Regions from separate parts of the Geodermatophilus sp. SYSU D01119 genome, predicted to be linked through region 2. Evidence: riboswitches for the same ligand, from Rfam matches in the RefSeq annotation. Region 2 holds a riboswitch; each other region holds the start of a gene.
The links. Region 2 has a riboswitch for cyclic di-AMP ahead of ACI79X_RS02970 (hypothetical protein). Riboswitches for the same ligand answer to the same signal wherever they lie in the genome.
Positions count from the first base shown of each region.

Region 1: it holds a riboswitch for cyclic di-AMP, as region 2 does, so the genes downstream of both, ACI79X_RS08795 (C40 family peptidase) here and ACI79X_RS02970 (hypothetical protein) in region 2, are expected to answer to the same signal.
Region 3: it holds a riboswitch for cyclic di-AMP, as region 2 does, so the genes downstream of both, ACI79X_RS05235 (aggregation-promoting factor C-terminal-like domain-containing protein) here and ACI79X_RS02970 (hypothetical protein) in region 2, are expected to answer to the same signal.
Region 4: it holds a riboswitch for cyclic di-AMP, as region 2 does, so the genes downstream of both, ACI79X_RS16110 (C40 family peptidase) here and ACI79X_RS02970 (hypothetical protein) in region 2, are expected to answer to the same signal.

Region 1 covers NZ_JBJGYL010000008.1:184,240-191,618, reverse strand. Annotated here, with positions in the region: partial or broken gene ACI79X_RS08810 (penicillin-binding transpeptidase domain-containing protein) at 1-548, shown strand, start outside; partial or broken gene ACI79X_RS08805 (YhjD/YihY/BrkB family envelope integrity protein) at 566-1,384, opposite strand; gene ACI79X_RS08800 (hypothetical protein) at 1,433-1,654, opposite strand; cyclic di-AMP (ydaO/yuaA leader) riboswitch at 1,842-1,978, shown strand; gene ACI79X_RS08795 (C40 family peptidase) at 1,986-3,107, shown strand; gene ACI79X_RS08790 (hypothetical protein) at 3,180-3,722, opposite strand; gene ACI79X_RS08785 (DUF3817 domain-containing protein) at 3,830-4,147, shown strand; gene ACI79X_RS08780 (serine hydrolase domain-containing protein) at 4,163-5,494, shown strand; gene ACI79X_RS08775 (hypothetical protein) at 5,561-6,079, opposite strand; gene ACI79X_RS08770 (DUF3253 domain-containing protein) at 6,133-6,399, shown strand; gene ACI79X_RS08765 (M42 family metallopeptidase) at 6,403-7,379, opposite strand, start outside.
Region 2 covers NZ_JBJGYL010000003.1:56,877-64,255, reverse strand. Annotated here, with positions in the region: gene xylB (xylulokinase) at 1-698, opposite strand, end outside; gene xylA (xylose isomerase) at 698-1,885, opposite strand; gene ACI79X_RS02975 (ROK family transcriptional regulator) at 1,988-3,190, shown strand; gene ACI79X_RS02970 (hypothetical protein) at 3,209-4,216, opposite strand; cyclic di-AMP (ydaO/yuaA leader) riboswitch at 4,465-4,620, opposite strand; gene ACI79X_RS02965 (hypothetical protein) at 4,760-5,110, opposite strand; gene ACI79X_RS02960 (DNA-directed RNA polymerase subunit alpha C-terminal domain-containing protein) at 5,125-5,727, opposite strand; gene ACI79X_RS02955 (protein kinase domain-containing protein) at 5,753-7,379, opposite strand, start outside.
Region 3 covers NZ_JBJGYL010000005.1:77,448-84,826, reverse strand. Annotated here, with positions in the region: gene ACI79X_RS05240 (class I SAM-dependent methyltransferase) at 1-323, opposite strand, end outside; gene ACI79X_RS05235 (aggregation-promoting factor C-terminal-like domain-containing protein) at 332-1,264, opposite strand; cyclic di-AMP (ydaO/yuaA leader) riboswitch at 1,479-1,643, opposite strand; gene ACI79X_RS05230 (DivIVA domain-containing protein) at 1,795-2,679, opposite strand; gene ACI79X_RS05225 (LLM class flavin-dependent oxidoreductase) at 2,947-4,092, shown strand; gene ACI79X_RS05220 (FMN reductase) at 4,089-4,712, shown strand; gene ACI79X_RS05215 (FMN-binding glutamate synthase family protein) at 4,775-6,349, opposite strand; gene ACI79X_RS05210 (GntP family permease) at 6,424-7,379, opposite strand, start outside.
Region 4 covers NZ_JBJGYL010000021.1:21,997-29,375, forward strand. Annotated here, with positions in the region: gene trpD (anthranilate phosphoribosyltransferase) at 1-312, shown strand, start outside; gene ACI79X_RS16090 (Lrp/AsnC family transcriptional regulator) at 320-607, opposite strand; gene ACI79X_RS16095 (DEDD exonuclease domain-containing protein) at 649-2,514, opposite strand; gene ACI79X_RS16100 (NlpC/P60 family protein) at 2,737-4,503, shown strand; gene ACI79X_RS16105 (hypothetical protein) at 4,617-4,925, shown strand; cyclic di-AMP (ydaO/yuaA leader) riboswitch at 5,085-5,263, shown strand; gene ACI79X_RS16110 (C40 family peptidase) at 5,424-6,461, shown strand; gene ACI79X_RS16115 (M48 family metalloprotease) at 6,601-7,379, shown strand, end outside.

The sequences.
Region 1 (7,379 bases), on a different contig from region 2:
GCAACGAGGACGTCGGCGGCTTCGGTGGCGGCAAGGGCGCCACCATCTGGCGCGACGCGATGGAGCCGATCCTCACCGCCCGCGGCAGCAGCGACTTCCCGCCCGCCGACGAGACGGTCATGAACGGCAACACCCGCCCGGTGCCCGGCTGCTCGAGCGTCCGCGCGTGCGAGCGGGCGCTCACCGACGCCGGCTTCGAGCCGAGGACCGTGCGGGTCGACAGCGACGAGGCGCCGGGGACGCTGCTCGGCACCAGCCCGCCGCGGGGCGGCCGCGCGGTGCCCGGCCAGGTCGTGTCGATCCTGGTGAGCAACGGCAGCGACTACGTGGAGCCCGCGCCCGAGCCCGAGCCGCCGCCCGCGGACCCGGCGCCGGCGCCCGGCCCCGGCGCGCCCGGGCCCGGCGGGCCGGCCCCCGCTCCCGAGGAACCCGCACCCGGCCCGCCGCCCGGGGAACCAGCCCCCGGCCCGCCGGCGCCCGGCGCCCCCGCGCCCGAGGGCGGCTGGCCCGGTGCCGGCGGCGGGTGGCCCGGCCAGCCCGCGGGCTGACCGAGCCGCTCGTCGAGCGCCTGGGTGAGCAGCCAGCCGCTGAGCAGCACCAGGTGCAGCATGAACAGCCACAGGCCGATGGCGACCACGGCGCCGACCGCGTCCAGGCCGCCGAACGGCGCGCCGAGGTCCAGCGGCAGCGACAGGAACAGCACGAAGCCCTGCAGGAACCCCGACAGGCAGGCCGCGGTGAACAGCGCGCCGCCGACCAGGGCGCCCCGGCGGTGCCGGCCGCCGGCCACCACGCCGAAGCCCCACAGCAGCGGCACGGTGAGCACGAACAGGACCGTGTAGTAGCCGACGAAGAACCGGCCGAGCGCCGGCCCGACGCCGTCCTCCCGGGCCAGGTCGGCCATGACCCGGGCGGCGAGCAGCAGCGGGTACAGCAGCAGCGGGGTGACGACGACCAGCGGCAGCGCCGAGAGCCGCCCCCGCCAGGCGGTGAGGTTCTCCCGTCGCTGGCTGAACCGCAGGAGCGCCCGCCGCAGGCCCTCCCCGTACAGCGACAGCGGCAGCAGGGCCAGGACGAAGCCGAGCAGGTCCACCCGGACCCCGGCCGCGACCAGGCGCTCCACCGCCTCCGGCGCCCCCAGCGGGGTGGGCAGCAGCTCGGCCAGCCGGGCGCTGAGCGCGCGCACCTCCTCCGGCGAGGTGACCAGGGCGGTGAGCCGCACCGCCACGAGCAGCAGCGGCACCACCGCGATGCCCGCGTAGAACGTCAGCCCGGCGGCGATCAGCGCGAGGTCGCGGCCGAGCAGCAGCCGACGGGCCCTGCCGAGCAGTCCCCGCGACTCCGCGCGCAGCCGGGCCGCCGTCCACGTCCGTCCCGGGCTCACCGGGTCACGCCACCAGCCGCCGCGTCCGCGCGCCCCTCGGGGAGACGATCAGTCGTCGGAGGTGTCGTCGGTGGTGGGCGCGTCGTTGCCCGGGTTGACCCCGGTCTCCTGGCAGCTGGCGTCGTTCTCGTTGCTGGCGTTCTCCCCGCTGGAGTCGCAGTTCGTCGGCCCGCGGGTGAAGTCGGTGTTGTCGCCGCAGGCCGTCAGGGAGCCGAGGAGGGCCAGCACGACGAGCGGGCGGGCGAGGCGCATCCGGGTGGAGGAGGACATGAGCAGACTCCTACACGTCCCGGGGCCGTCCCAAACCGGCGGGGTCCGGCGTCCTGGCGCCGGGGACACGCGGGGGTGAGCCATGTAATTACAAGAAACCGTTGTCACGGCGCGGTCACGGCCCCTACTCTCAGTACGTCCAACGGGGCGCTCCGTCACCAACCTGGGTGACACCCCGAGGACGCCGTCGAGCCGGTCGCCCTCCGGGGAGGCCGGGCCGGGGACCCACCGCAGTCCTGGGGTGTAGCGCGTGCCCGCACGCGCCGGGCGAGTCCACGTCCGAACCCGTCAGCTAACCCGGTAGGCGGCCTGGGAAGAGGAGAACTGGCGCGTGGCGTCCCTGCGCACGTCTGTCCCCGGCATGCCCGCGACCGGCCGCTCCCGCTGCCGCCGCGCCGTCCTCGCCCTCACCGGCGCCCTGGGCATCGGGCTGGGCCTGGGTGCGGTCCCCGCGCAGGCCGAGGAGCCCGCCACCGCCGCCGAGGCCGCCCAGCTGGTCGCCGCCCGCGGCCACGAGCTCGAGGTCGTCACCGAGCAGTTCAACGAGGCGCGCGAGGTGCTCAGCGCCCAGCAGGCCGCCGCCGAGGCCGCCGCCGCCACCCTCGTCCAGGCGCAGGCCGCCGTCGACGCCGCCCGCCAGCAGGTGGTCGGCATCGCCCGCTCGGCCTACACCGGCGACAGCATGGGCCCGCTCCAGGCGCTCATGACCAGCGCCGACGCCGACGAGTTCGTCAACCGCGTCACGCTGCTGCAGGGCGTCGCCGGCTACCAGGGCGAGCTGCTCGGCCAGGCCGCGGCCGCCACCGAGGCCGCCACCGCCGCGCAGACCGCCGCCGCCGAGCACGCCGCCGAGGCGCAGCGGCAGTACGACGCCGTCGCCGCCCAGCAGGCCGACCTCGAGAGCCAGATCGCCGACTACCAGGCCGACTTCGCCCGGCTCACCGCCGAGGAGCAGCGCGCCGCCCTCGAGGCCGCCGCGGCCGCGCACGCCGCCGAGGAGCAGCGCGCCAGCCGCGACGAGGAGCGCGAGGAGGCGCCGGCCTCCTCTACCGCCCCGTCCTCCTCGGGGTCCTCCGCCGCCCCGGCCGCGGCGCCGGCCAGCGGCGTCGCCGGCACCGTCGTCGCCACCGCCATGGCCCAGCGCGGCAAGCCCTACGTGTGGGCGGCCGGCGGCCCGGGCTCCTTCGACTGCTCCGGCCTGACGCAGTACGCCTTCCGCGCCGCCGGCATCAGCCTCCCCCACTCCAGCCGCATGCAGTCGCAGATGGGCACCGCGGTCTCCCGCGCCAACCTGCAGCCCGGCGACCTGGTCTTCTTCTACAGCCCGGTCAGCCACGTGGGCATCTACATCGGCAACGGCCAGATGGTGCACGCGCCCACGTCGGGCGACGTCGTCAAGGTCGCGAGCGTCGACTCGATGGGCGGCTACGCCGGCGCCCGCCGCATCGGGTGAAGGACCACCCCTCCCCCCACGCCTCGCAGGCTCGGCGCGGGCCCCTGAGGGGTGGCCGTCCCGACCCGAGGCCTACGGCCGCTGCCTCCTGACGACCTGCAGCAGCCCCCACACGAAGGCCGCGGTGTCGCCGGAGGGCAGCCGCACCTCCCAGCGGGTGACCACCTGCGGGTCGGCCTCCTCCGCGCCGGGCAGGCCGCTGACGTCGGCGACCACGTGCTCCCACACCCGGAGCCGCCCGTCGGCCGCAGGCGGCACCGGGGAGTCCGGCGCGCGCACCAGGTGCTCGTGCAGCACCGCGCCCTCGACGGTGGACACCACCTCCCAGCGCAGGTGCGGCCACAGCGGCAGTGGCCAGTGCCGCACGTCGAGCTCCAGGTCGCCGAACGGGCGCACCTCGACGCGCTCCGCGGGCCCGAGGACGGCGGCCCGCAGCGCCAGTCCGCGCGGCGCCCGCGGCGCGTGGTGCAGCGCCTGCCACCGGGTGTGCGCCGCGTGCGCCTCCGCGCGGGTGGCCCCGAGCCGCGGCAGGGCGGCGGCGACGAGGTCGGGCCGCAGGTCGGCCATCCGGCGCAGCAGCACGAGGCAGAACTCGCGCCGCGCCAGACCCCGCACGGGCCCGACCCTGCCACCCAGGTCACACCCCCGTCCGGGACACCCGGGCGCCCCGCCGCGTTGGACCCTCCGGAACCGACCCGCCCCCGGACCCGAGGACCGCACCGATGAACCCCCGCACCGTCGCCCTCGCCTTCCGCGTCGTCGCCGTCGCCGAGGCGCTGTCCTGGGTGGGCCTGCTGGCCGGGATGTACGTGAAGTACGTGCCCGAGACCTCCGAGGTGGGCGTGCAGGTCTTCGGGCCGGTCCACGGCGCGGTGTTCGTCGCCTACGTCCTCGTCACGCTGGTCGCCGCCCGCGTGCTGCGCTGGTCGCGCTGGACGGCGCTGCTCGCGCTCGTCGCGTCGATCCCGCCGCTGGCCACCGTGGTCTTCGAGCGCTGGGCCGTGCGCACCGGGCGGCTGGCGGTCCCCGCCCGCGCCTGACCTACGGTTCCGGGCATGCCCGAGCCCGTGCTGCCCGCCACCGCCCGCACCCTGCTCGCCCGCACCGCACGCGCGCAGCGCGACGGCCGGGCACCGAGCCTGGTGGCGGGTGTCGTCCGGGACGGCGGCCTGGCGTGGTCGGCCGGCCGCGGCGACGTCGCCGAGCCGCACACCGACGTCCAGTACCGGCTCGGCTCGATCAGCAAGACCGTCACCGCCGTCGCCGTCCTGCGGCTGCGCGACGAGGGCCGGCTCGGCCTCGACGACCCGCTCGAGGACCACGTGCCCGGCACGCCCTTCGGCGACCGGTCGGTGGGGCAGCTGCTGTCGCACCTGGCCGGCGCCTCGGCCGAGAGCCCCGGCGGCTGGTGGGAGCGGGTGCCCGGCGGCTCACTGGAGGAGCTCGCCCTCGACGGCGGCGACGTCGTCCTCGGGGAGGCCCGGCGCTTCCACTACTCCAACCTCGGCTTCGGCCTGCTCGGCGAGCTGGTCGCGCGGGCGCGCGGTCGCTCCTGGGACGACGTCGTCACCGCCGAGGTGCTGGCCCCGCTCGGCATGACCCGGACGACGCCGCGCCCCTCCGGCCGTGCCGCGCAGGGCCGGGCGGTGCACCCGTGGGCCGACGTCGCGCTGCCCGAGCCCGAGCACCACGCCGGCGTGATGGCCGCCGCCGGGCAGCTGTGGGCCACCCTGGCCGACCTCGCCCGCTTCGCCGCCTTCCTGCTCGGCGACACCGGCGACGTGCTGTCGCCCGCCACCCTCGAGGAGATGGCGGTGCCGGCCGGCGTCGACCCGTCCTCGCCGTCCTGGTCGTCCTACGGGCTGGGGCTGCAGGTGCTGCGCGTCGACGGGCGGACGCTCACCGGGCACGGCGGCTCGATGCCGGGCTTCCTCGCCGGCGTGTTCGTCGACCGCGAGGAGGGCACCGGCGGGGTGTCGCTGGCCAACACCACCAGCGGGCTGGACTCCGCGCTCGTCCCGGGCCTGCTCGCCGACCTGCGCGCCGCCGAGCCGCGCGTCGTCGACGCCTGGCGCCCGGCCGAGCCGCCGGTGCCGCTGGAGCAGCTGGGCATCTGGTACTGGGGCCCGGCGCCGCTGGCACTGCGCGCGGTGGCCGGCGGGCTGCTGCACCTCGGGCCGCTGCCGGGCCGCAGCGGGCGGGCCAGCCGGTTCCGCCGCCGCGACGACGGCACGTGGGTCGGCCTGGACGGCTACTACGCCGGCGAGACGCTGACGATCGCGGCCGACCACCTCGACGTCGGCACGTTCGTCTTCACGCGCACGCCCTACGACCCCGCCGCGCCCGTGCCCGGCGGCGTCGACGAGCGCGGCTGGACGGTGAGTTGATGGAACGGCCACCCTCCAGGGGCCCGCGCCGAGCGTGCGAGGCGTGGGGGGAAGGGTGGTCCTCCGTCAGGGACGGTCGAAGGCGTCCATCGTCGTCTTGACGACGGCGCCGTAGGCCAGGTGCGGCACGACGTCGCTGACCCAGTCGGTGACCGACCAGGTGCGCGGGTCGGTGACGCCCAGCACGGTCATCGGCCCGTTCGAGGCGACGAGCACGCCGAGCGTGGTCAGCAGCGTGCCCACCAGCGGCTGGGACCGGAAGCCGGAGGCGCGCAGCAGCCCGACGACGACGCCCACGCCGATGCCCGCGACCAGCCCGGTCATCGGCCCGAGTCCGGCGATCCGGTTCGACCGGTGCTCCTCGTCGCCCGGGATCGGCACGTGCGCCTTCCGCGCCAGCGCCTCCACCGTCTGCTCCGGCGTCGAGCTGGTGCCGCGCCCGCGGACGGTCATGTCCAGGTAGGTGACGGCGTTGAGCGCGGTGGTGCCCGCGGCCCCGGCGGCCGCGCCGCGCACCGCCCAGCCGAGCGTGCTGATCCCGCGCTTGCCCTTGCCGAACGTCCCCACGGGGGTGTCCTTGGCCATGGCCGAGGGTCTACCCGCGGGCGCGACCTGCGGAAACGGCGCACAGTGGAGGAGTGGAGGGAACGGCCGGGGACACGACGGCGGCCCTGGAGCGCGCGATCGGCGCGCTGCTCGAGGCCCGCGCGCCCGGGGCGACGATCTGCCCGTCGGAGGCCGCCCGCGCCGTCGATCCGGACGGCTGGCGCGGCTTGGTGCCGGAGGCCCGGGAGGTGGCCGGCCGGCTCGCCGCCCGCGGCGAGGTCGAGGTGACCCAGCGCGGCGCGGTGGTCGACGTCGCCACCGCCCGCGGGCCGGTGCGGATCCGCCGCGTGGCCGGCTGACCGTCAGCCGACCGGGGGCAGCGGGCGGGCGAGGAAGGCGGCGAGCAGCCGGGCGGTGCGGTCGACCGTGCCGGAGTGCAGCACCTCGTACCCGTGGGTGCTCAGCGTCGGCAGGCTGACCAGCGCCGCGCGCGCCGTCTGGCCCGTGGCCTCGGCCCGGGAGGCGTCGGAGTCGGAGGACTGCCAGACCGCCGTCTGCGGGTCCAGGCCGAGCTCGCGGCCGACGTCCACCAGCGCGTCGGCGACCGGGCGGTCGTAGACGACGGCGTCGTCGGCGTAGGCGACCACCGGCCCGCCGTCGACGGTCACCTGGTACTCGGGCTCGGCCGGACCGACGTCGAGGGCGATCGTCAGCTCGCCGGGCAGCGTGCGGCTCGCCCAGCCGGCACCGATGCCGCCCATCTCCTCGCTGGTGGTGGCGAGCAGGTAGGTGTCGGCGTGCGGGCGCCCGCGCAGCAGGCGGGCCGTCCCGACCAGCGCGGTCAGCGCTGCCCGGTCGTCGACGAAGGAGGAGCCGAGGTGGTCGCCGAAGCGGGTGAGCCCGCGCTTGTCGGCGTGCACGCAGACCCGGGTGCCGGGGTGCACGCCGGCGTCGGCCAGCTCCCGCGCCGACCGCCCGGTGAAGACGTACACGTGCGACCAGTCCATGGCCTTGTCGCCCTGGTCGGGCTTGGTCTCCCAGATGCGCGTGGAGTCGGTGGTCGTGTGCTCCGAGCCGAGCGTGAGCACGCCGGTGAGCGTCTCCCGCCGGCCGAGGACGGCGACCGGACCGAGGTCGAAGTTGCCCGGGTACATGACGCCGAGCGAGGTCACCCGGAGCGTGCCGTCGGGCTCCACCCGCTTGACCATCATCGACAGCTCGTCGAGGTGCGCGGCCACCCGGACCGGCGGTGCGGACCGGTCCGTCCCGTGCAGGAGGGCCACCAGGTTGCCGGCGGGGTCGACGGTCACCTCGTCGGCGAGCGGCTCGAGCTCGCGGC
Region 2 (7,379 bases):
CCCAGCGCCGCCGCGGCGTTGTCGCCGGTGCCCGGGCCCAGCGTGGCGCCCGTGGTGGACGTGCCGGCGGACTCCGCCGGGCCCAGCACCCGCGGCAGCGCCGGGGTGCGGCCGAAGGCGCGCTCGAGCAGGTCGGGGCGGTACTCCCCCGTCGCCGCCGACCAGTAGCCGGTGCCGCTGGCGTCGCCGCGGTCGGTGACCAGGGCGTCGAGACCCGGCTCCCCGGCCAGCACCCAGGTCAGCCAGTCGTGCGGCAGGCAGACCGCGGCGGTGCGCTCCGCGTTGGCCGGCTCGTGCTCGGCCAGCCAGCGCAGCTTGGTGACGGTGAACGACGCCACCGGCACCAGGCCGACCGCGTCGGCCCACGCCTGCGGGCCGCCGAGCTCCCGGGTGAGGTCGGCGGCCGCGCCGGCGGAGCGGGTGTCGTTCCAAAGCAGGGCGTCGCGCACGACCGAGCCGTCCTCGTCGAGGCAGACCATGCCGTGCTGCTGGCCGCCGACGGCGACCGCGGCGACGTCGTCGAGACCGCCGGCCTGCGCCACCGCCTGCTCCAGCGCGGCCGCCCAGGCCGCGGGGGCCACCTCGGTGCCCTCGGGGTGCGGCGCCCGGCCCTCGCGGACGAGGGTGCCGGACTCCGCGTCCCGGACGACGACCTTGCAGGCCTGGGTCGAGGTGTCGACCCCCGCGACCAGTGCCATCAGCGGGCGCCGAGGAGGTGCTCGACCGCCAGCTGGGAGAGGCGGACCTGGCCGCCGCGGCGCGCACCGGCGGCCTCGGCGTCGAAGTCCTCGAACGCCGAGCGGTCGGCGAGCAGCTGCTCGTAGGACTCGCCGTCGCCGAGGGTCGGCTGCGCGAGCTCCGGCACGGCGGCGTCGGCGAGGGCCTCCTGCACCTCCGGGTCGGCGCGGAACGCGGCGGCCCGCTCCTTGAGCAGCAGGTAGGTGCGCATGTTGGCCGCGGCCGACTCCCACACGCCCGTGAGGTCCTCGGTGCGCAGCGGCTTGTAGTCGAAGTGGCGGGGGCCGTCGTAGGCCGGGCCGCCGTTCGGGCCGCCGTGCTCGAGCAGGTCGACGGTGGCGAAGGCGCTGAGCACGTCACCGTGGCCGAAGACCAGGTCCTGGTCGTACTTGATGCCGTGCTGGCCGTTGAGGTCGATGTGGAAGAGCTTGCCCTGCCACAGCGCCTGGGCGATGCCGTGCGTGTAGTTCAGGCCGGCCATCTGCTCGTGCCCGACCTCGGGGTTCACGCCCACCAGGTCGGCGTGCTGCAGGGTGGAGATGAAGGCGATGGCGTGCCCGATGGTGGGCAGGAAGATGTCGCCGCGCGGCTCGTTGGGCTTGGGCTCCAGGGCGAAGCGCAGGCCGTAGCCGCGGTCCTCGGAGTACTGCGCCAGGGTGTCGATGCTCTCGCGGTAGCGGTCCAGCGCCGCCTTGAGGTCCTTGGCGCCGTCGACCTCGGCGCCCTCGCGGCCGCCCCACAGGACGTAGGTCTTCGCGCCGAGCTCGGCGGCCAGGTCCATGTTGCGCATGATCTTGCGCAGGGCGAACCGGCGGACGCCGCGGTCGTTGGCGGTGAGGCCGCCCTCCTTGAACACCGGGTGGGTGAACAGGTTGGTGGTGGCCATCGGGACGACGAGGCCGGTGTCGGCCAGCGCCTGCTTGAACCGCTCGATGATCTTCGTGCGCTCGGCGTCGTCGGTGCCGAAGGGGATCAGGTCGTCGTCGTGGAAGGTGACGCCGTAGGCGCCGAGCTCGGCGAGCTTCTCGACGCTCTCCACCGGGTCGATCGCCGGGCGGGTGGCCTCGCCGAACGGGTCGCGGGCGTTCCAGCCGACGGTCCAGAGACCGAAGCTGAACTTGTCCTCGCGGGTGGGCTGGTTCGCCATGGGGTTCCTTCCGCTGGGCACGGGGTGCTCGTCCGGGTGACGTGGGCCACCGCTTTTGTGCTGCCGTAGAACATAAACGACGGAGGCCGCTAGCCTCAACCCGTGTCCGACGGCCGTACCCCCAGCGGTGCCCGGCAGTCGACCCTGCGCGCGACCAACCTCGCACTGGTCCTGCGCGCCGTCTGCGCCGACCCGGGCGAGCTGTCCCGCGCCGGGGTCGCCGCGGCCCTCGGGACCACCCGCGGGACGGCGGCCCGCCTCGTCGACGACCTCGTCGCCGGGGGCCTGCTCGACGAGGTGGAGCGCGGGCCCGCCGCCCGCCGCGGCCGCCCCGCCACCCCCCTGGCGCCCGGCGCGCGCCCCGCCGGCCTCGGCATGCAGGTCGACGCCGGGCTGGTCGCCGTGCGGGTGCTCGACCTGCGCGGCCGGGTGCTCGCCGAGCGGCTGCGCGAGGAGGACCTGCGCGACAGCGACCCGGTCGCCGCGCTGACACTGCTCGGCGGGCTGGCGGCCGACGTGCTCGGCGCGCTGCCCGCGGGCACCCGCGTGGTCGGGGCGGGGCTGGCGCTGCCGGGCCTGGTCGACGCCGGCCGCGGACTGCTCCTGCGCGCGCCGAACCTGGGCTGGTCGCGGGTGTGCCCCGCGGAGGTGCTGGCCGGCGCGCTGCCCGCGGACCTGGCGCCCGCGCTCGGCAACGAGGCCGACCTGGCCGCGCGCAGCGTCGCCGAGGACGCGCCGGGACGGCCCGGGCCGCACCGCGACTTCGTCTACCTCTCGGGTCAGATCGGCATCGGTGGCGCCGCGGTGCTCGGCGGGCGGGTGATGACCGGCAGCTCGGGCTGGGCGGGCGAGATCGGCCACGTCTGCGTCGACCCGGACGGCCCGGCCTGCCCGTGCGGATCGACCGGCTGCCTGGAGCGCTACGCCGGCCGGCTGGCGCTGCTCGCCGCGGCCGGGGTGCCCGCCGACGCCGGCCCCGACGAGCTGCGCACCCGTGCCGAGGCCGGCGACCCGGCCGCGCGGGCGGCGCTCGACGGCGCGGCGTGGGCGCTCGGCGTGGCGCTGGCCGGCGTGGTCAACGTGCTCGACATCCCGACCGTCGTCCTCGGCGGCCACCTGGCCGAGCTCACCGGCCTGCTGCGGCCGCAACTCGAGGACCACCTGGCCCGCCGGGTGCTGTCGGCCCGCTGGCGGCGGCCGGTGGTCGACTCCGGGAGCGCGGCGCCGGCCGCGGGCGCGACGGGAGCGGCGCTCCGGGCCCTCGACGCGGTGCTCGAGGACCCGGTGCGCTGGCTGCCGGCCTGAGCGGACCGGGTCCGGGGCTCAGCCCTGGTAGTTGACGTGCACGTGGTCGTAGTGGTTGGCGGTCACGCCACCGCGGTCCTCCATGCGCGACCACGACCCGCCCGGTGAGGACAGCATCCGCTGCTCCCAGATGAGGTAGTCGACGCCGAGCTCGGCCCAGTGGTCGATGTGGTACTGCACGATCGCGTCGCCGAGGGCGGCGTCGGACATGACCATGTAGTCCAGGGCCAGGCCCGACGGGTGCCCGCCCGGATCCGCGGCGCTGGCCCGGGTGCCGCCCAGGGTGATCGAGGCGGCGCCGGGGACGTTGCTCACCACGGCGTCGGCGGCAGCCTGCACCACCGGCTTCACCGGGCCGGAGGTGTTGCTGATCCGGGCCACGCGCGAGGCCGTCGTCCCCGACGAGGACGAGGACGAGGACGCCGACGACGAGGACGACGACGACGAGGACGACGACGCGGCGGTGGACTCCTGCTCGGCCTCCGCCGCGGCGGCGGCCTCGGCGGCCGCGGCCTCGGCGGCGGCCGCCGCCTCGGCGGCCACGCGCGCGGCCTCGGCCTCGGCGGCGAGGCGGGCGGCCTCGGCGGCCTGCGCGTCGCGGACGGCCTGGTCGGCGCCGGCCTGCGCCTGCTGGGCGGCGGTCTCGGCGGCCTCGCGGCTGCCGCGGCTGGCGGCGACCTGGCCGAGCGCCTCGATGTCCTGGGGCTGCACGGTCTCCGGCTCGGCGGCGGGCCCCGTGGCGGCCGACAGGCCCAGGGCCGCGGCCACGCTGACCGACCCCGACGTGCCGGCCTGCGCCTCGGCCGCCGGGTCGGGGGTGAGCAGCAGGTTGGCGGCCAGGGCGCCGGCGGCGGCGACGCCGAGCAGCAGCCCGGGACGGCGGACGGCGGAGCGGCGGGCGGCCGGGCGGGCGGTGCGGGCGGTCCGGGCGCTGCGGCGGGCAGCGCGCGGCGCGGCGGGGACGGTGATCTCCGCGGTGGGGGCGGCCGGCTCCGGCGTGCGGATCTCGGCGGTGGGGGCGTCCATGCGGGGCTGTGCTCCAGGGGTGCGGCCACGCGGCCCGGTGACGGGCACGGCGTGGCGGATGTGCGTGGCGGCTCCGGCGGTCCGCGGGACGCGGTCGGCCGGCGACCGGCGTCCGGGCGGGCCGGGCGGTCGCGGGACCGGCGTCGGGGACGGCCGGGGCGGTCAGATCCGGGGGCGCACCCCGGTGCGGCGGAGCCGGCGCGGGGGTGGTGCGGTGGTGCTGAGGGCGCGCGCCATCCGGCGGCTCTCCGTTCTCCCGATGGCCGCCTACCGGGTCAGCTGACGGGTTCGGGCGGGAAGCAGCCCTACCCGCGCACCGGACGGCGTCCGGCCGCGCGGGATTCACCCCAGTGGTGCGGTGGGTCCCCGGCTCGCCCCGGAGGGCGACTCGGCGGCATCCGCCCGGACTCCCCGGGCGGGGACGTGACGACCGGTCGGACGGCGCCACGGTAGACGTCGTTATCGGTCCGTGACAATCGCGCGCCCGCCGGGCGTGACGAGTGTCGCGCGCGTCGTCGGCGTGTCGCGCGGTTTCCCGCGGGCTCAGCCCTCGTCGGGCTCGTCCTCGTCGGGCTCGTCCTCGTCGGGCTCGTCCTCGTCGGGCTCGTCCTCGTCGGGCTCGTCCTCGTCGGGCTCGTCCTCGCCACCGGAGGCGCCGCCCGAGCCACCCTCGTCCTCGCCGGGCTCGTTCTCGTCCGGCTGGTTCTCGTCCGGCTCGTCCCCGCCGCCGGAGCCGCCGCCCGAGCCACCCTCGTCCTCGGTCTGCTCGACGCCGTTCCCGCCGCCCTCCCCGTCGCCCCCGCCGCAGGCGGTCGTGACGGGGACGACGACCGCGAGGACCAGTCCCACCAGGGCCGCGCGGCGGCGCGCGATCCCTCGGCGCTGCAGCGACACGGGTTCCTCCTCGTTCAGCCCAGCAGGCGGCGCAGGCAGTCGGCCTGGGTGCGCACCGACCAGAAGGCCAGCCGGGCGGGCAGCGCGACGGCGGCGCGGGCCACCCGGACGCCGAAGGCGAGCAGGTCGGCGTACTCGGCCGGGCGGGGCGCCGCCGGAGGCGGAGGCGCAGGCGCGGGCGCCGGCTCGGGGTCGTCGTCCCCGGGCGTGTCGTCCCCGGGCTCGTCGTCCCCGGGGTCGGCGGCGTCGGCGGCAGGCGCCTCGGCGCGCCCGGTGGTCGGCTCGGCCGCGGGCGGGGTCTCGGGCACCAGCAGGTCGAACGCGGTGCGCCGGCGCGGGTCGCGCAGCGAGGCGAAGGACGGGATCTCCGGCGAGGCCGGGCCGCCGTCGTCCTCGGTCGGGAGCGGCAACTGCGCCGGCGGCTCGGGCACGACCCGGCGGATGGCGCTCACCAGCCCCGGCCCGAGGCCCGGCACGGCGGCGAGCTCGCGTCGGGAGAGGCCGGCGAGCGCGGCGACGTCGGTGATGCCGGCGCGGGTCAGCGCGGTCACCGCCCGGGTGGGCAGGTCCAGCGTCGCGATCGTCCCTGCCGGCGCGTCCGGCGACCTGGTCGGCATGGCGGAGGACCCTAGTCGGCGCCGGTCAGCCGGCCGCACCGGCGTCCGGGGCGGACGGGACCGCCGACGGCGGCCCGGACGGGCCCGACGACGGCGCGGACGACGACGCCGACGACCCCGGCGACGTCGGCGCGGGGGCCTCCGGCTCCGACGGCGACGGCCCGACCGGGTCCGACGGCGCCGGGTCCGACGGCACCGGCTCAGACGGCACCGGCTCCGACGGCACCGGGTCCGACGGCACCGGGTCCGACGGCGCCGGCCCGGTCTCCACCGGCTCGGACGGCGCGGCACCGGACCCCTCGGGCGCCGGGTCCTCCGGCGCGGACACCCCGGCCCCCGGCAGCGGGGCCGCGGACCCGGCCGGCTGCGACGGGGCGGGACCGGACGGCGTGGTCCCCGACGGAGCGGCCGGCGCGGGCCCCGACGCGTCGCCGGGAGCGGCGGTGTCCGACGGCGCGGGCGCCTGCTCCCCGGCCGGGGCGGTCTCCTCCGCGGGCGCCTGCCCGGCCGGGGACGCGGCGGGCGGCGCGACCGCGACCGACAGGGTGACCGTGTCGCCGGCCCGCAGCGGCACGCCGACGGGGTCGAGCGCCGCGACGGTGCCCGGCTCGACCGCCGTCGTCTCCTCGGTCTCGCGGGCGACGGTGAGGCCGAGGGCGGTGAGGTCGGCGGCGACCTCCTCGACCGGCCGGCCCACGTGCTCGCCGGCGGTCAGCACCACCGACGACGCCGCGGCGGCGCTCCCGCCGGAGGGCGCGGACGTCTCCGCGGCCTGCGCCGGGGCCTGCCCGCCGGAGCCGCTGGGCCACAGCACCACGGCCAGCAGGCCGGCCAGCACGAGCGCCAGCACCGGGACGAGCAGCAGGGCGCGGGAGCGCCGGGAGGATGCCTGCGCCGTGTCGTCGCCCCCGTCGTCCCCGTCGCCCACCGGCCGGAGGCCGGGGACCGGGCTGGTCGGCGGCCCCGTCCGCACGGCGGTCGCCCCGGCGGTCCCCTCGATGGTCTCCTGCACCGCGGTGAGGAACGCGTCGGCGTCCGGCGGCCGCTCGGCCGGGTCCTTGACCAGGGCCGCGTCGATGAGGGAGCGCACGACCGGCGGCACGTCCTCGGGCAGCGGCTCGGGCTGCTCGCGCACCTGCTTGAGCGCCACGGTGACCGGGTTGGTGCCGTCGAAGGGCGCATGGCCGGTGAGCGACTCGTAGCCGACCAGGCCGAGGGCGTAGACGTCGCTGGCCGGGCTGACCCGCCCGCCGGCGGCCTGCTCCGGGGACATGTAGCGCGCGGTGCCGATGACCTGCCCGGTGCCGGTGAGCGGCACGCTCTCGGCGGACCAGGCGATGCCGAAGTCGGTGAGCTTCACCCCGCCGTCGGGGCGCACGAGGATGTTGGCCGGCTTGACGTCGCGGTGCACCAGGCCGGCGCGGTGCGCCTCGGCGAGCCCGGCCGCCGTCTGCTCGAGCACCGACAGGGCGGCGCCCGGCTCCAGCGGCCCGTCGGCCGACAGCAGCGCCGACAGCGGCGCGCCCTCGACCAGCTCCATGACCAGGTAGGCGAGGGACTCGCCGGTGTCGGCGTCGCTCGTCTCCCCGTAGTCGAGGACCGCGGCGATGTTCGGGTGGCTCAGCGCGGCGGCGTGCCGGGCCTCGCAGCGG
Region 3 (7,379 bases), on a different contig from region 2:
GCGAGCACGTGGCGGGCGCCGGCGAGCACGGCGGCGACGGCGACCAGGCCGCTGCCCGACCCGAGGTCGAGCACGCGCCGGCCGGCCAGCGGCACCGCGCCGTCGAGCACCGCGCGGGCCAGCGCCTGGCCGCCGGGCCAGGCGGCCGCCCAGAACGGCGGCGCCTCACCGGCGCCGCCGGCGGCGTCCTCCATGGCCTCCCAGAGGGCGACGACGTCGTCGGCGACGTGCAGCCGCACCTCCGGGACCAGCGACGGACGCCGGACCTGGGTGTGCGCACGGACGAACCCCGCGGGCACGACCCGGGTACCGGCCTCCGTCACCGTGCCGGTCAGTACCAGCCGGTCGACTGGGAGTGCGCCCAGGCCGCGCACGGGGAGCCGTAGCGCTCCTCGATGTAGATCAGGCCCGCGTCGATCTGCCGGTAGCCGTCGGAGGTCTTGGCGATGCCGGTGCTGGCCCAGGTGGAGTCGAGGAACTGCGGGATCCCGTAGGCGGTGCTGCTCGGGTTCTGCGCGTTGGGGTTCCAGCCGCTCTCCTTGCCCCACAGGCTCTCGAGGCAGGAGAACTGCTCGCCGCTGCCGACCTTGCTCATCGCGTACTCCTTGAAGGAGCCGCGGGCGGCCGGGGCGGCGGAGGCGGCCGGCGCCGGGGCGGCGGCGGAGGTCGACTGCTGCTGCGCGGCGGCCGCGGCGGCGGCCTGCTCGGCGGCGGCGGCCTCGGCCGCGCGGGCGGCCTCCTCGGCGGCGCGGCGGGCGGCCTCCTGCTCGGCGGCGATCCGCGCGGCCTCCTCGGCGGCGCGGCGGTCGAGCTCGGCCTGGTCGGCGGCGGCCTGCGCCTGGGCGGCGGTGGTCTCCTCGGCCGAGCGCTGACTGCGCGAGGCGGCGAGGTCCTCCAGCGGCGCGAGGTCGGTCTGCTCGACCACGGTCGCGGAGCCGGCCGGCTGCTGCGGGATGCCGAGCTGCTCGGCCACGCTCACCGAGGCGCTGACGGTCTCGGTGCCGGCGGAGGCGGCGGGGCTGCTGGCGGACAGCACGCCGACGACGAGCGCGCCGGCGGCCGCGGCGCCGAGCAGCAGCGCGGGGCGGCGGGGGCCCATCGGCGGGGAGCTGCGGCGGGCCCGGCGGGCCCTCGCGGGCCGGACGGCGTCGAGGACGGCGGTGTCGGTGCTCTCGGTGACGGACTCGACGGCGGTGCTGTCGACGGCGGAGGCCTCGACGGTCGCGGGGGCGTCGGCGGCGGCGGTGCGGGTACGGGAACGCATGAGGGGGTGGGTGCTCCGAGGGAGAGTGCGCGGCAGCCCCGGTCAGGGGCGGCGCTGCGCGGTCTGGCGGATGTCGCGGTCCACGGGTCCCGGCGGCGGGGCGCCGGTGGCAGGCAGGTGGGAGCCGGCGTCAGGCGGACGCGGGGGCGCGCATCGCGCGCGCGGCTGCACCTGCGGGCCGGGGAGGCCCGGAGGCGGGCATGCGGAGACTCTCCGTTCCTTCCGGAAGCCGCCTACCGGGTTAGCTGACGGGTTCGGGCGGGAAGAAGCCCTACGCACCAGGCGAGCGGGTGCTCGCCGGGGTGCGATTCACCCCAGGACTGCGGTGGGTCCCCGGCTCGCGCCCACGGGTGCGGACACGACTCGGCGGCGTCCGGTCAGGCTCCCCGGGTGGGGACGAGACGACCGACCGGACGCGGCCACGGTAGGCGTCGTTACCGGTCCGTGACAACACGGGACCGGAGATGCCGGTGGGACGGCCGAGGCCGGCGGGGTCCCGCGGGACCCCGCCGGACGGGCGTCCGCGCCGGTCAGGAGGCCGCCGCGACCTCGGGCCGGCTGCCGCCCTGCAGCACCGTGAGCTGCGACGCACCGCCGTCGGCGGCGGCGGTGCCGTCCGCGGGGGCGGCCGGGCCGTCCGCGGCGGCGGACTCGCGGCGGTCGGCGAGGACGGCGACGTCGCCGGGCAGCGCCCCGGCCACGACGGCGAGCGCCTCGTCGAGCTGGCCGGTCAGCCGGCGCAGCCACTCGCGGGCCTGCTCGCACCGCGCGTACAGCGGGGCGAGCTCGGACTCCAGCGCGCGGCGCCGCTCGAGCGCCTCGGCGTCGGCCCGGGCACGCGCCTCGGCGGCCTCCCGGTCCAGCCGGTCGCGCTCCTCGGCGGCCGCGCGGCGCAGGCCGTCGGCCTCCCGCCGGGCCGCCTCGAGGACGGCCGCGGCCTCCGACCGGGTCTGCTCGCGCAACGCCGCGACCGCCTCGCGCATCTCCGCGACGCCCGACAGGCGGGCCGCGGCCTCGGTCCGCGCGTCGTCGAGGACCTGCCGGGCCTCCTCCTCGGCGGCGGCCGTCAGCGCCGCGGCCTCGCGCTCGGCCCGCTCGTACAGAGCCCGCGCCTCCTCGGGCCCGGGCGCGGCGTCGCGCTCGCGGACGAGCGAGGACAGCCGGGCGCGCGCCGCCTGCAGGTCGGCCGAGACGGCGGCGTAGCGGGTGAGCAGGTGGTCGTTCTCGCGGCGCAGGACGAGCACCTCGGTCTCGGCCCAGTCCACGTACGCGTCGACCTGCATGCGGTCGTAGCCGCGGACGGCGCCGGTGAACACCGGAGCCGTGCCGAGCAGGCCGTCCAGGCCACCGCCCGGCCGGGGCCCGGCCCCGTCCTCCGCCCGCTGCTGGGCGGTGCCCTGATCCTGCTGCGCCATCCCGGTTCCCCCTCGGTGCGCGTCCGACCCGGCCCGTCCCGGCGGACCGGAGACGGTGATCACAGGCTCCCACCGCCGGGAGCCGGCGGGCCGGGCCCGGGAGGGCCCTGCGGACGGCTGCGGAGTGGGGACATCCGGCCGTGCCGGACCGGTCACCGAACGCGACGGGAAGGTCACGGCACGGTCACGCGCACCTGGGGAATGCCTGCGGGCGCACGGCGTTGCAGACGGTACCGTAGTTGCGCTCTCAACTAGATGGAGGACGAGATGCAGTTCGGGATCTTCACGGTCAGCGACATCACGACCGACCCCACGACCGGCCGCACGCCCAGCGAGGCGCAGCGGATCCAGGACGTGGTCACCATCGCGAAGAAGGCCGAGGAGGTCGGGCTCGACGTCTTCGCCCTGGGCGAGCACCACAACCCGCCGTTCTTCTCGTCCTCCCCCACCACCACGCTGGCCTACATCGCCGCGCAGACCAGCCGGCTGCAGCTGTCGACGTCGACGACGCTGATCACCACCAACGACCCGGTGAAGATCGCCGAGGACTACGCGATGCTGCAGCACCTCGCCGGCGGCCGCGTCGACCTGATGATGGGCCGCGGCAACACCGGCCCGGTCTACCCGTGGTTCGGCCAGGACATCCGCAACGGCATCCCGCTGGCGGTCGAGAACTACGCGCTGCTGCGCCGGCTGTGGGACGAGGACGTCGTCGACTGGTCCGGCCGGTTCCGCACCCCGCTGCAGGGCTTCACGTCCACGCCGCGGCCGCTCGACGGCGTCCCGCCGTTCGTCTGGCACGGCTCGATCCGCAGCCCGCAGATCGCCGAGCAGGCCGCCTACTACGGCGACGGCTTCTTCTCCAACCACATCTTCTGGCCGAAGGAGCACACGCAGCGGATGGTCGAGTTCTACCGCTCGCGCTTCGAGCACCACGGCCACGGCCGCGCCGACCAGGCGATCGTCGGCCTCGGCGGTCAGGTCTTCATGCGGAAGAACTCGCAGGACGCCGTCACCGAGTTCCGGCCCTACTTCGACGAGGCGCCGGTCTACGGCCACGGCCCCTCGCTCGAGGACTTCTCCCGCGAGACGCCGCTGACCGTCGGCTCCCCGCAGCAGGTGATCGAGCGGACCCTCGGCTTCCGCGACTACGTCGGCGACTACCAGCGCCAGCTGTTCCTCATCGACCACGCGGGCCTGCCGCTGAAGACCGTGCTCGAGCAGCTCGACCTGCTCGGCGAGGAGGTCGTGCCGGTGCTGCGCCGCGAGTTCGCCGCCGTCAAGCCCGCGCACGTGCCCGACGCCCCCACCCACGCCTCGCGCGTCGCCGCGCGCGGCGGCGCGGTCGACCCGACCGTGCACGCCGCCGGCGACGACGTCACCGGGCGCACCGCCGAGGAGGTCCCCGCATGACCACCCGCACGCTGGCCGTGGTGAGCGCCGGGCTGTCGACGCCGTCGTCGACCCGGCTGCTCGCCGACCGGCTGACCGCCGCGACCGTCGCCGCCCTGCGCGAGCGGGGCGAGGACGCCACGGTGGAGGTCGTCGAGCTGCGCGAGCACGCCCGCGACCTCGCCGACGCCTTCGTCACCGGCTTCCCGAACGCGGCGCTGCGCGCGGCCGTCGAGACCGTCACCGGGGCCGACGGCGTCGTCGCCGTCACCCCGGTGTTCACCGCCTCCTACAGCGGACTGTTCAAGTCCTTCGCCGACGTGCTCGACAAGGACGCGCTGACCGGCAAGCCCGTGCTCATGGCGGCCACCGCGGGCACGGCGCGGCACTCGCTCGTGCTCGAGCACGCGATGCGGCCGCTGTTCGCCTACCTGCGGGCGGTGACGGTGCCGACGGCGGTGTTCGCGGCCAGCGAGGACTGGGCCGGCGGCGACGGCAACAGCGCCGAGCTCAGCGGCCGGATCACCCGCGCGGCCGGCGAGCTGGCCGACCTGGTCACCGGCCGGCCGGCGTCGGCCCGGCCGGTGGACCCCTTCGCCGACGTCCCCTCCTTCGAGCAGCTCCTCCGCGGCGAGGCATAGCGGAAGGACCCCCTGCCCCCACCACTCGCAGGCTCGTGGCGGGCCCCTGCAGGGGGCCGGGGTCAGCCCTGCGCGTGCTCCGACGGGGGCGCCGAGCCGCCCTGGGGTGCCTCGGCCGTCATGAGCGCGACGACCTCCGCGCGGTCGGCGGCCGAGGGCAGCCCCCACCCCGGCTCGTAGCCGTAGACCTCACCGAGCGGCGTCGAGGCCGTCCGCCCGGTGAGCACCTCCACCGAGCCGGTGTCGATGAGCCCGGGGTGCTCGACGCCACACGCCTCGGCGACCTTGAGCAGGTCGCGGCGCAGCGTGGCGACGTAGTTGGCCAGCCGCACCGACTTCCGCTGCGGGTCCAGCCCGTGCGCCAGCCACGCGTTCTGGGTGGCGACGCCGGTGGGGCAGGTGTCAGTGTGGCACTTCTGCGCCTGGATGCAGCCGATCGCCAGCATCGCCTCGCGGGCGATGTTGACCATGTCGCAGCCGAGCGCGAACGCCACGACGGCGTTGTCGGGCAGGCCGAGCTTCCCGGCGCCGACGAAGGTGACCCGCTCGGCCAGCCCGCGGCGGGCGAAGGCCGAGTACACGCGGGCGAAGCCGAGCTGGAAGGGCAGCGACACCGAGTCGGTGAAGATCAGTGGCGCGGCGCCCGTGCCGCCCTCGCCGCCATCGATCGTCACGAAGTCCACCCCGCGGTCACCGGCGGCCATGAGCGAGGTCAGCTCGTCCCAGAACGCCATGTCCCCGACGGCGGACTTGATGCCCACCGGCAGCCCCGTGGCGTCGGCCAGGAGCTCGACCCAGTCGAGCAGGCCGTCGGCGTCGGTGAACTCCGCGTGCCGCGACGGGCTCACGCAGTCGACGCCCTCGGGCACCCCGCGGGCCGCGGCGATCTCCGCGCTCACCTTCGCCGCCGGCAGCACCCCGCCCAGGCCCGGCTTGGCGCCCTGGCTGAGCTTCACCTCCAGCGCCCGCACCGGCGCCGAGGCGACGAGGTCCTGCAGCCGGCGCAGATCGAAACGGCCCCGGTCGTCGCGACAGCCGAAGTAGGCGGTGCCGATCTGGAAGACGAGCTCACCGCCGTGCCGGTGGTGCACCGACAGGCCACCCTCTCCCGTGTTGTGCAGGCACCCGGCCAGCGCCGCCCCGCGGTTGAGCGCCTCGACGGCGGCCCCGGACAGCGAGCCGAAGCTCATCGCCGACACGTTGACCACCGACGCCGGCCGGAACGCCCGCGCCCGCCCGCGCGGCCCGCCCAGCACCTTGGCCGAGGGCAGCGCGACGTCGGCCGCCGAGTGCGGGTGCGACGGCGGGACGGCCCCGCCGAACGTGCGGTGGTTGATCACCGGGTACCCGGCCGTGTACTCGAGGTCGTTGTCGGTGCCGAACCCGAAGTAGTTGTTCTCACCCTTCGCCGAGGCGTACACCCAGCGCCGCTGGTCGCGGGTGAAGGGCCGCTCCTCGTTGTTGCCGGCCACCAGGTACTGCCGCAGCTCCGGCCCGATCGACTCCAGCAGGTACCGGGCGTGTCCCAGCACCGGGAAGTTGCGCAGCAGCGTGTGCTCCCGCTGCACCAGGTCCCGGGCGGCCACCGCCGCCACCGCGCCGAGCCCGGCCACCGCCGCCCGCGCCGCACCCCTCATGACGACTCCTCCCCGCTCCGTTGCGGTCCGGCCGTCATCGTGGCGCGGAACGGCGCCGTCCGCGTCCCCTGCGGCTAGAGGAAGAGGCTGAGCACGAGCGCCAGCGCGAAGCCGATCGTCCCGAGCAGCGTCTCCATGACCGTCCAGGTCTTGAGCGTCGTCTTCTCGTCCATCTGGAAGAACCGGCTGACCAGCCAGAAGCCGGAGTCGTTCACGTGCGAGAGCACGGTCGCCCCGGCGGCGATGGCGATGACGATCAGGGCGAGGTCGATCGAGGACAGCCCGTCCGACACCTCGATCACCGGCGCCATAAGGCCGGCGGTGGTGGTCAGGGCGACCGTCGCCGAGCCCTGCGCGATCCGCAGCAGGACCGAGACCACGAACGCCGCGACGATGACCGGCAGGCCGATGTCGCCGAGGACGTCGGCCAGCGCGGTGCCGATCCCACTGGCACGCAGGACGCCGCCGAACATGCCGCCGGCACCGGTGATGAGGATGATCGCGCAGACCGGGCCCAGGGCGCTGTTCACGATCGACTCGACCTGGGCGCCGCTCTCCCCCCGCCGCCGGCCGAGCACCAGGATCCCGACCAGCACGGTGATCAGCAGCGCGACCGGGGTGGCGCCGACCAGCTGGCCGGCCCGGACGACGAAGGACGACTCGTCCATCGCTCCCGCCGTGGCGAGCGTGGTCAGCCCCGTGTTGAGGAAGATGAGCACCAGCGGGAGCAGCAGGATGCCCACCACCGTGCCGAAGCGGGGCGACGCCGGGCGGGTCGCGGTGCCGGCCCGGCCACCGGCGGAGGAGCCGCCCGACGCGATGGCCGGCGAAGTGCCCTCCACCGAGGGGTCCGGCTCGTCGTCGGCCGTGCGCGGGGAGCCGTCGGCCAGGATGTCGGGGACGGCGACGTCGTACCGGCGCCCGGCCCACAGCCCGAACAGGTAGCCGCCGAGGTACCAGGTGGGCAGGCCGATGAGCAGCCCGAACACCAGCGTCAGCCCGATGTCGGCCCCGACCAGCTCGGCGGCCG
Region 4 (7,379 bases), on a different contig from region 2:
GTGACGGCGGGGACGGTGGACCCGGCCGCGCTGGGCATCGCGCCGGCCGGACCGGACGCCCTCCGGGGCGGGGACCCGGCGCACAACGCCGCCGTCTTCCGCCGGGTGCTCGACGGCGAGCGGGGGCCGGTGCGTGACGCCGTGCTGCTCAACGCGGCCGCGGCGCTGGCCGCCTTCGACGAGCGCGGCGGGGAGCTGCACGACGTGCTCGCGGCCGGTCTCGAGCGGGCCGCGGCGGCCGTCGACGACGGGCGGGCGGCGGCGCTGCTGGCGCGCTGGGTGGACGTGAGCCGGGCGGCTGCGGGGGCCTGACGCCGGCTCAGTCGGCGTTCTCGAGGCCGACGGAGAACGCGGCCTCGAGGTCGTGCCGGGAGTAGGCGCGGAACGCGATGTGCGTCTCGGTCTCCAGCACGCCCGGCACCTTGTTGATCCGCCCGGCGATCACCTCGGCGACCTGCTCGAACTCGCGGACCCGCACGATCGCGATGAGGTCGACCTCGCCGGCGGTCGAGTAGACCTCGCTGACGCCGTCGAGGTCGGCGATCGCGGCCGCCACCTCGGGGATCGCGTCGGTGGCGGCGTCGACCATCACGATGGCGGTGATCACGCTGCCGGACTCTAGCCGCGGCGCCCCCGCCCCGCGGGCCGTCAGGCGACGACGACGCGGTCGGGCCGGGAGCGGGTGCCGAGCTGCCGCCCGTCGGCGAAGGGGTCGCGCAGCGCCCGGCCGGCCTCCACGCGGGCCAGGAAGTCGCTGAAGCCGCCCGTGCCCGGCGCGGCGCAGGCCAGCGTCCCGTCGACCTCGACCAGGCGGGTGCCGGGCTTCTCCATCCAGCGCAGCACGAGCTCGGTCTCGTCGACGGAGGCCGCCAGCTCGCCGTCGGGACCCGGCACGGTCTCCGCGGTGGCCCGCAGCAGCGCCAGCGCGTCGCGCACCGACGTCGCCCGGGGCGCGCCGCCGGCGGCGACCAGCCGGCCGCGGCGCACCACCGTCAGGTGCCAGCCGCCGGCGCCGTCGGGGCGGGCCAGCACGAACTCCGGGACGGCGGCCAGCGTCTCGAGCCGCTGCCGGCGGCGCACCGCGCGCACCAGCACGGCGACCCGGTCGCGCAGCACCGCGGCGTCCTCGTAGCGCTCCTCGTCGGCCAGCCGGTCGACCCGCGCCAGCAGCGGCTCGACCAGGGCCCCGGGGTCGCCCGCGACGGCGGCCCTCAGCACCTCGGCCACGACGGCGTACTCCTCGACCGACTGCGCGCCGGTGCACGGCCCGCCGCAGCGGCCCATGCCGAACAGCGCGCAGGCGCTCGTGTGGACGCGCGGCGAGAGCCGGGAGGTGCACTGCCGCAGCGGCAACGCCTCGTGGACGGCGGCCATCGCCATGTCGGCGGCGCGCCGGTCGGCGAAGGGGCCGAGGAAGACCCCGGTGCCCGGCCGCGTCCGGCGGACGGCCGACAGCCGGGGGAAGGGCTCCTCGGTGAGCCGCAGCCACAGTGCCCGCTCGGGGAAGCGCGACCGGCGGTTGTAGCGCGGCTTGTGCTCGGCGATCAGCCGCAGCTCGCGGACGGCGGCCTCGAGGTCGTGCGCGCAGGGGACGGCGTCGACGCGGGTGGCGAGGGCGACCATCTCGGTCATCCGGCTGCGCTGCTCGCTGGAGGTGAAGTAGCTGCGGACGCGGGTGCGCAGGTCGTTGCTCGTGCCGACGTAGAGCGGCTCGTCGCGCGGGCCGCGGAAGACGTAGACGCCGGGGCCGTGCGGGACGGCGTCGGCGAGGTGGCGCTTGCGGCGGCGCGCCGGGTCGACCTGGCGGGTCAGCCCGGTCAGCTCCTCCAGCGACGTCACCCCGAGCGGGCCGAGTCGTTCGAACAGGCCGTGGAGGACGTCGACGGTCGCGCGGGCGTCGTCGAGCGCCCGGTGGCACGGCGAGGTCGCGGCGGAGAAGAACGGCGCGAGGGTGGCCAGCTTGCAGTTGGGCACCTCGTCGCGGGAGAGCAGCCGGCGGGCCAGGACGGCGGTGTCGACCGAGGCGGCCGCGGGCCAGGCGGTGCCGGTCTGCTCGCAGGCGGCCCGCAGGAACCCCAGGTCGAAGGGGGCGTTGTGCGCCACGAGGACGGCGCCGCGGGCGAACTCGAGGAAGGCCGGCAGGACCGCGTCGATGCGCGGGGCGGTGGCCACCATCGCCGTCGTGATGCCGGTGAGCACGCTGATGTACGGCGGCACCTCGCAGCCGGGGTCGACCAGCGACTGGAACTCGCCGAGCACCTCACCGGCGCGGACCTTCACCGCCCCGATCTCGGTGATCGCGGAGTCCTTGGGCGACCCGCCGGTGGTCTCGAGGTCGACCACCACGAAGGTGACGTCGGCCAGCGGCGTCCCGAGCTCGTCGATCGTCGCCTGGACGAAGGGCAGCGGCTCGTGCGGGACCGGCCGGGTGCGGGGGAGCGGGCGGTCGCCGTGGGCGGGTGCCTGCTCGTGTCGCGGCGGCCGGGAACCGGCCCCGCTGGCGGGGAAGAGCACGGCGGGACGGTAGGCCGGGGGTCGGACAGTCCCGGGGAGGCGGCCCCGGCGGGGGTGCCGGGGGAGGCGCCGGACGGGGTCCCGGGCGGGCTCCCCGGCGCGGCGCCCGGCGTGTCCTCGCCCGGGCGGGGGAGCCGCGCCCGCACCGGTTGCGGCACCGGCACGGCCCGGACGACGATCGCGCGGCGGACCAGGGGGGTCCGGTCCAGTGAGGGTGGTCCGATGCGTGCGCGCTCCCGCCGGCGCGGCGCGGCGTCGCCCGGCGCCGCGGCCCTCGTCCCGGTGCCTGCCCCGGTGCCTGCCCTCGTGCTGGCCCTCGTGCTGGCCGTCACGCTCGCCGGCCCGGCGGCCGCGGCACCCAGCGACCAGCCCGGCGGCACCAGCGGCACCCTCGACAGCGCGGCGCTCGACCGCCTGCAGCAGCGCGCCGCCGAGGTGCAGGCCGACCTGCAGCAGCGGCAGGCCGAGGTGCAGGCGGCGCAGCAGGCGCTGGCCGCCGCGCAGGCCGACGCCGACGCCGCCCGGGACGTCGTCGCCGGCGCGGAGGAGGAGCTGGCCCGCCACCAGGCCGTCGTCGCCCGCTACGCCTCGGCCGCCTACCGCGACGGCGGCACGTTGACGCCGCTGTCGGTCCTGCTCAGCGGCGCCGACCCCGGTGACGTCGTCGCGGCCATCGGCTACCTCGAGGCCGTCGACGACCACACCGCCGCGACGGTGGGTGCCGCGGAGGCGCAGCGCCGGGCGGCGGTCGCCGAGCAGACGACGGCCGAGGCCGCGCTGGCCGAGGCGCAGCAGCGCGCCGACCAGCTGTCGGGCCAGGTGGCCGAGCTGCAGGCGAGCGCGGAGGCGGTCACCGACGAGCTCGACGTGGCGCTCGGCGACGTCGACCGGCAGCTGTCGGACCTGCAGCGCCAGCAGGCCGACGTCGACCGGCAGACGGCGGCCAACTGGCGGGCCTACCTCGACCAGCTCGCGGCGGCCGGGATCACCGCCCCGCCGGCGTCGGCGCTGCGCGACCCGGTCGCCGGGCTCCCCGGCGGGCTGGTGCCGGTCGGGGCCGCGGCGGGCGGCGCCCAGCGCGGCGCGGCGCAGCTCCCGCGCGAGCCCACGTCGCTGCTGGTGCTGCCGGCGGAGACGCTGGCCGCCGTCACCGCGGCCATGGACACCCTCGGGAGGCCCTACGCGCCCGGCACGGCCGGGCCGGACTCCTGGGACTGCGGGTCGCTGGTCTCGACCGTCTACCGCGACGCCGGGATCGACCTGCCGGTCGACCAGGCGGGGCTGTTCGCGGTGACGACGCCGGTCGACCTCGCCGACGTGCTCCCCGGCGACCTGGTGTTCCTCGGGACGCCGGAGTCGGGGCTCGGGCACGTGGGCATCGCCCTCGACGGGCAGACGATGCTGGCCGCCGACGGGCGGGCCGGCGCGGTCGTCGTCCGCCGGCTGCCGGCCGACCAGGTGCTGCACCTCGGCCGGCCGAGCCTCGGCCCGCGCGCGGAGGTGGTCCCGCCGGCCCCCACCGGCGGCGCGCTGCGCGTCGAGTGCGGCAACACCGTCTACCCGCCCAGCTTCGACGGCGCCCGGTCCTGGGGCGGCTACCCCAACGGGCTGATCCCGCCCAGCGCGCTGTGCCCGATCGGCGTGGGCTCGCACGCGCTGCGCTGCGACGCCGCCGCGGCCTGGCGGGCGATGAGCGCGGCCTACGCGGCGGCCTTCGGCCGGCCCGTCTGCATCACCGACTCCTACCGGACCTACGCCTCCCAGGTGCGGCTCTACGGGGAGAAGCCGGCGCTGGCGGCGGTGCCGGGCACCAGCAACCACGGCTGGGGCCTCGCGGTCGACCTGTGCGGCGGCATCGACACCTTCGGCACCCCGCAGTACGCGTGGATGGTCGCCAACGCCGGCCGCTTCGGCTGGCTGCACCCCACCTGGGCCGACCCGGGCAACGGCCGCGAGGAGCCCTGGCACTGGGAGTACGCGGGCAGCTGAGCCCGGACTGTCGGTGGCCGTCCCTAGCGTGCGGCGCAACCGACAGGGAGACCCGTCCCGCCCGCCGCCCGGCACCCTCCGGGCGCGCGGCGGGGCACCGGAGGGACACCGCCATGCTCATCGACTGCGACTCGTGCACCCTGCGCGGCACCGGCTGCGCCGACTGCGTCGTCACCGTGCTGCTCGGCGCGCCGCCGGCGGAGCTGGGCACCGAGCCCGTGCTGCTGCCGGTGCCGCCGGTCCCGGCCGCCACCGCGCGCACCGCGGCGGACGCCGGCGCGCCCCGGCCGGGCGTGGTCGTCGACTTCGACGACGTCGAGCGCCGCGCCGTGCGCGCCCTGGCCGACGGCGGCCTGGTGCCTCCGCTGCGTCACCGTCCGGCGGGGGAGTCCCGTCCGGGCGGGCGCCGCCGCACCGGCTGAGACGCAGGTGACAGCGCGGACGGGTACGCACCGGAGTGGCGCGGCTGCTCACCGTGTGTGTTCTCACAGTTCCCGGGGTCCGCGTTTGTCACAACTGCATCACGTCCGTACTGTGGCCGCGTCCGGCCGGGTGGTCGTCACCCACTGCGAGGTGACCTCGGCCGGTCACCGCCGAGTCACCGGACGCCACCCCCGGGTGTGCGCGAGGTGAGCCGGGGACCCACCGCAGCACTGGGGTGAGTTCTCACGGGCGCCGGTCCGCCGGGGTCCAGAGATAGGGCACGTCTTCCCAGCCCGAACCCGTCAGCTAACTCGGTAGGCGGTTGCTGAGGAAGAAACGGAGAGCCGCCGCCCGTGGCGACCCCCCGCCCCTCCCTGGGGCATGCCCGAGAACAGTCCGCGTCCCGCACCACCGCCCGTGTCGCAGGGCCGCACCGCCCCTCCCGCCGCCGCCTCCTCGGCCGCGTCGCGCTGGTCGGCACCACCGCCGCGCTGACCGTGACGCTCCTCCCCGGCGCCGCGCTCGCCGACCCGGAGCAGGCCACCACGCCGGAGCAGGCCGCCGAGCTCGCCGCCGACGCCGGCCGCCGCCTCGAGGCGGTCTCCGAGCAGGTGAACGAGGCCCGCGAGGTGCTCACGCAGCAGCAGGCCGCCGCCGAGGCCGCGGACCGCGCCCTGGCCGACGCCCAGGTGCAGCTGCAGGCCCTCGACGGGCAGATCCGCGAGGTCGCCCGCACCGCGTGGACCGGCGGCAACGACACCTTCGCCGGGCTCGAGCTGCTGATGACCAGCGACTCCGCCGACGAGTTCGTCAGCTCGCTGGCCACGCTCGACCAGATCGCCGGCCACACCACCGACGTGCTCGCCCGCGTCGGTGAGGCCGCCGCCGCGGCCCAGCAGGCCCAGGCCGACGCCGACGCCGCCGAGGCCGACGCGCAGCGCACCCTCGACGACCTCAGCGCCCAGGAGGCGCAGCTCGAGGACGACATCGCCGACTACCAGGAGCAGTTCGCCGCGCTCACCGCCGCCCAGCAGGAGGCCGCACTGGCCGCCCAGCAGGCCGGCGAGGCCGCAGCTCCCGCGGCTCCAGCGGCGGCCGGCGGCAGCACCGGCGCCAGCGCCCCGGCGGCGCAGGCCGCGACGTCCGAGCCCGCTCCGGCGGTGGCCGCGGCCGGCGGCGGGAGCGGTGCCGCCCAGGCCGCCGTGCAGACCGCGCTGGCGCAGGTCGGCGACCCCTACGTGTGGGGCGCCGGCGGGCCGAACGCCTTCGACTGCTCGGGCCTGACCCAGTACGCCTACGCGGCGGCCGGGATCAGCCTGCCGCACTCGAGCCGCATGCAGTCGCAGATGGGCACCGCGGTCTCGCGGTCGCAGCTGCAGCCGGGCGACCTGATCTTCTACTACAGCCCGGTCAGCCACGTCTCGATGTACATCGGCAACGGCCAGATGGTGCACGCGTCCACCTCCGGTGTGCCGGTGAAGGTCGTGCCGGTCGACTCGATGGGCGGCATCACCGCCATGCGCCGCATCGCCTGACGGCAGCACCCCACCAGCGAGGGCCGGTGACCCGATCCGGGTCGCCGGCCCTCGCTGCGTCCGGGGTCCGGTGCTCCCGGGGGCCGGGCCGCCCGGCGCGGCGCGCGCCTAGGATCGGCCGGGTGAGCTGGGCGGCGGGGTGAGCGGAGCCCGCCAGGAGGACCGCACCGGTCCCGCGGCCGCCCGCCGGTGGAGCGCCCGCCGCGCCGCCCTCGTCGTCGCCGGGGTGCTCGGGGCGGCGTTCGTCGTCGTGGTCGCCGTGCGCACGCCGTGGACGGTGCTGCCCACCCCGCCCGGCGGGGCGACCCCGGTCACCGACGACGCCGGGCTGCCCGCCGAGGTCGTGCGCCGCGCCGAGGCGCTCGCCGCCGACCTGCGGCCCGCGTCGCTGGCCAACCTCCTGCTCGGCCTCGCCGTCTCGGCGCTGTTCGGGCTGACCCGCCTGGGCAGCCGGCTGGTCGGCGCGCTCGGCCGCGCGGACGGCCGCCGCTGGCCGCTGACCGTGCTGGCCGGCACGGTCGTCCTGCTGCTCGCCGGACGGCTGGCCACGCTGCCGATCAGCGCGTACGGCGAGGTGGTCCGGCACCGCTACGGCCTGTCCACCCGCTCGTGGGGGCTGTGGCTGCGCGACGTCGCCGTGAACACCGCCATCGACGCCGGCCTGACCGCGCTGGGGCTGCTCGCGCTGGTGGCCCTGGCCCGGCGGGCGCCGCGGACGTGGTGGGCGTGGGCCTCGGCGGGCGCCGCGGCGCTCGTGGTGGCCGGCTCCTTCCTCTACCCCGTGGTGATCGAGCCGGCGTTCAACAGCTTCGCGTCGCTGCCGGCCGGGCAGCTGCGCACCGACGTCCTGGAGCTCGCCGAGGAGAGCGGCACGCCGGTCGAGGACGTCCTCGTCGCCGACGCCTCCCGCCGCACGAC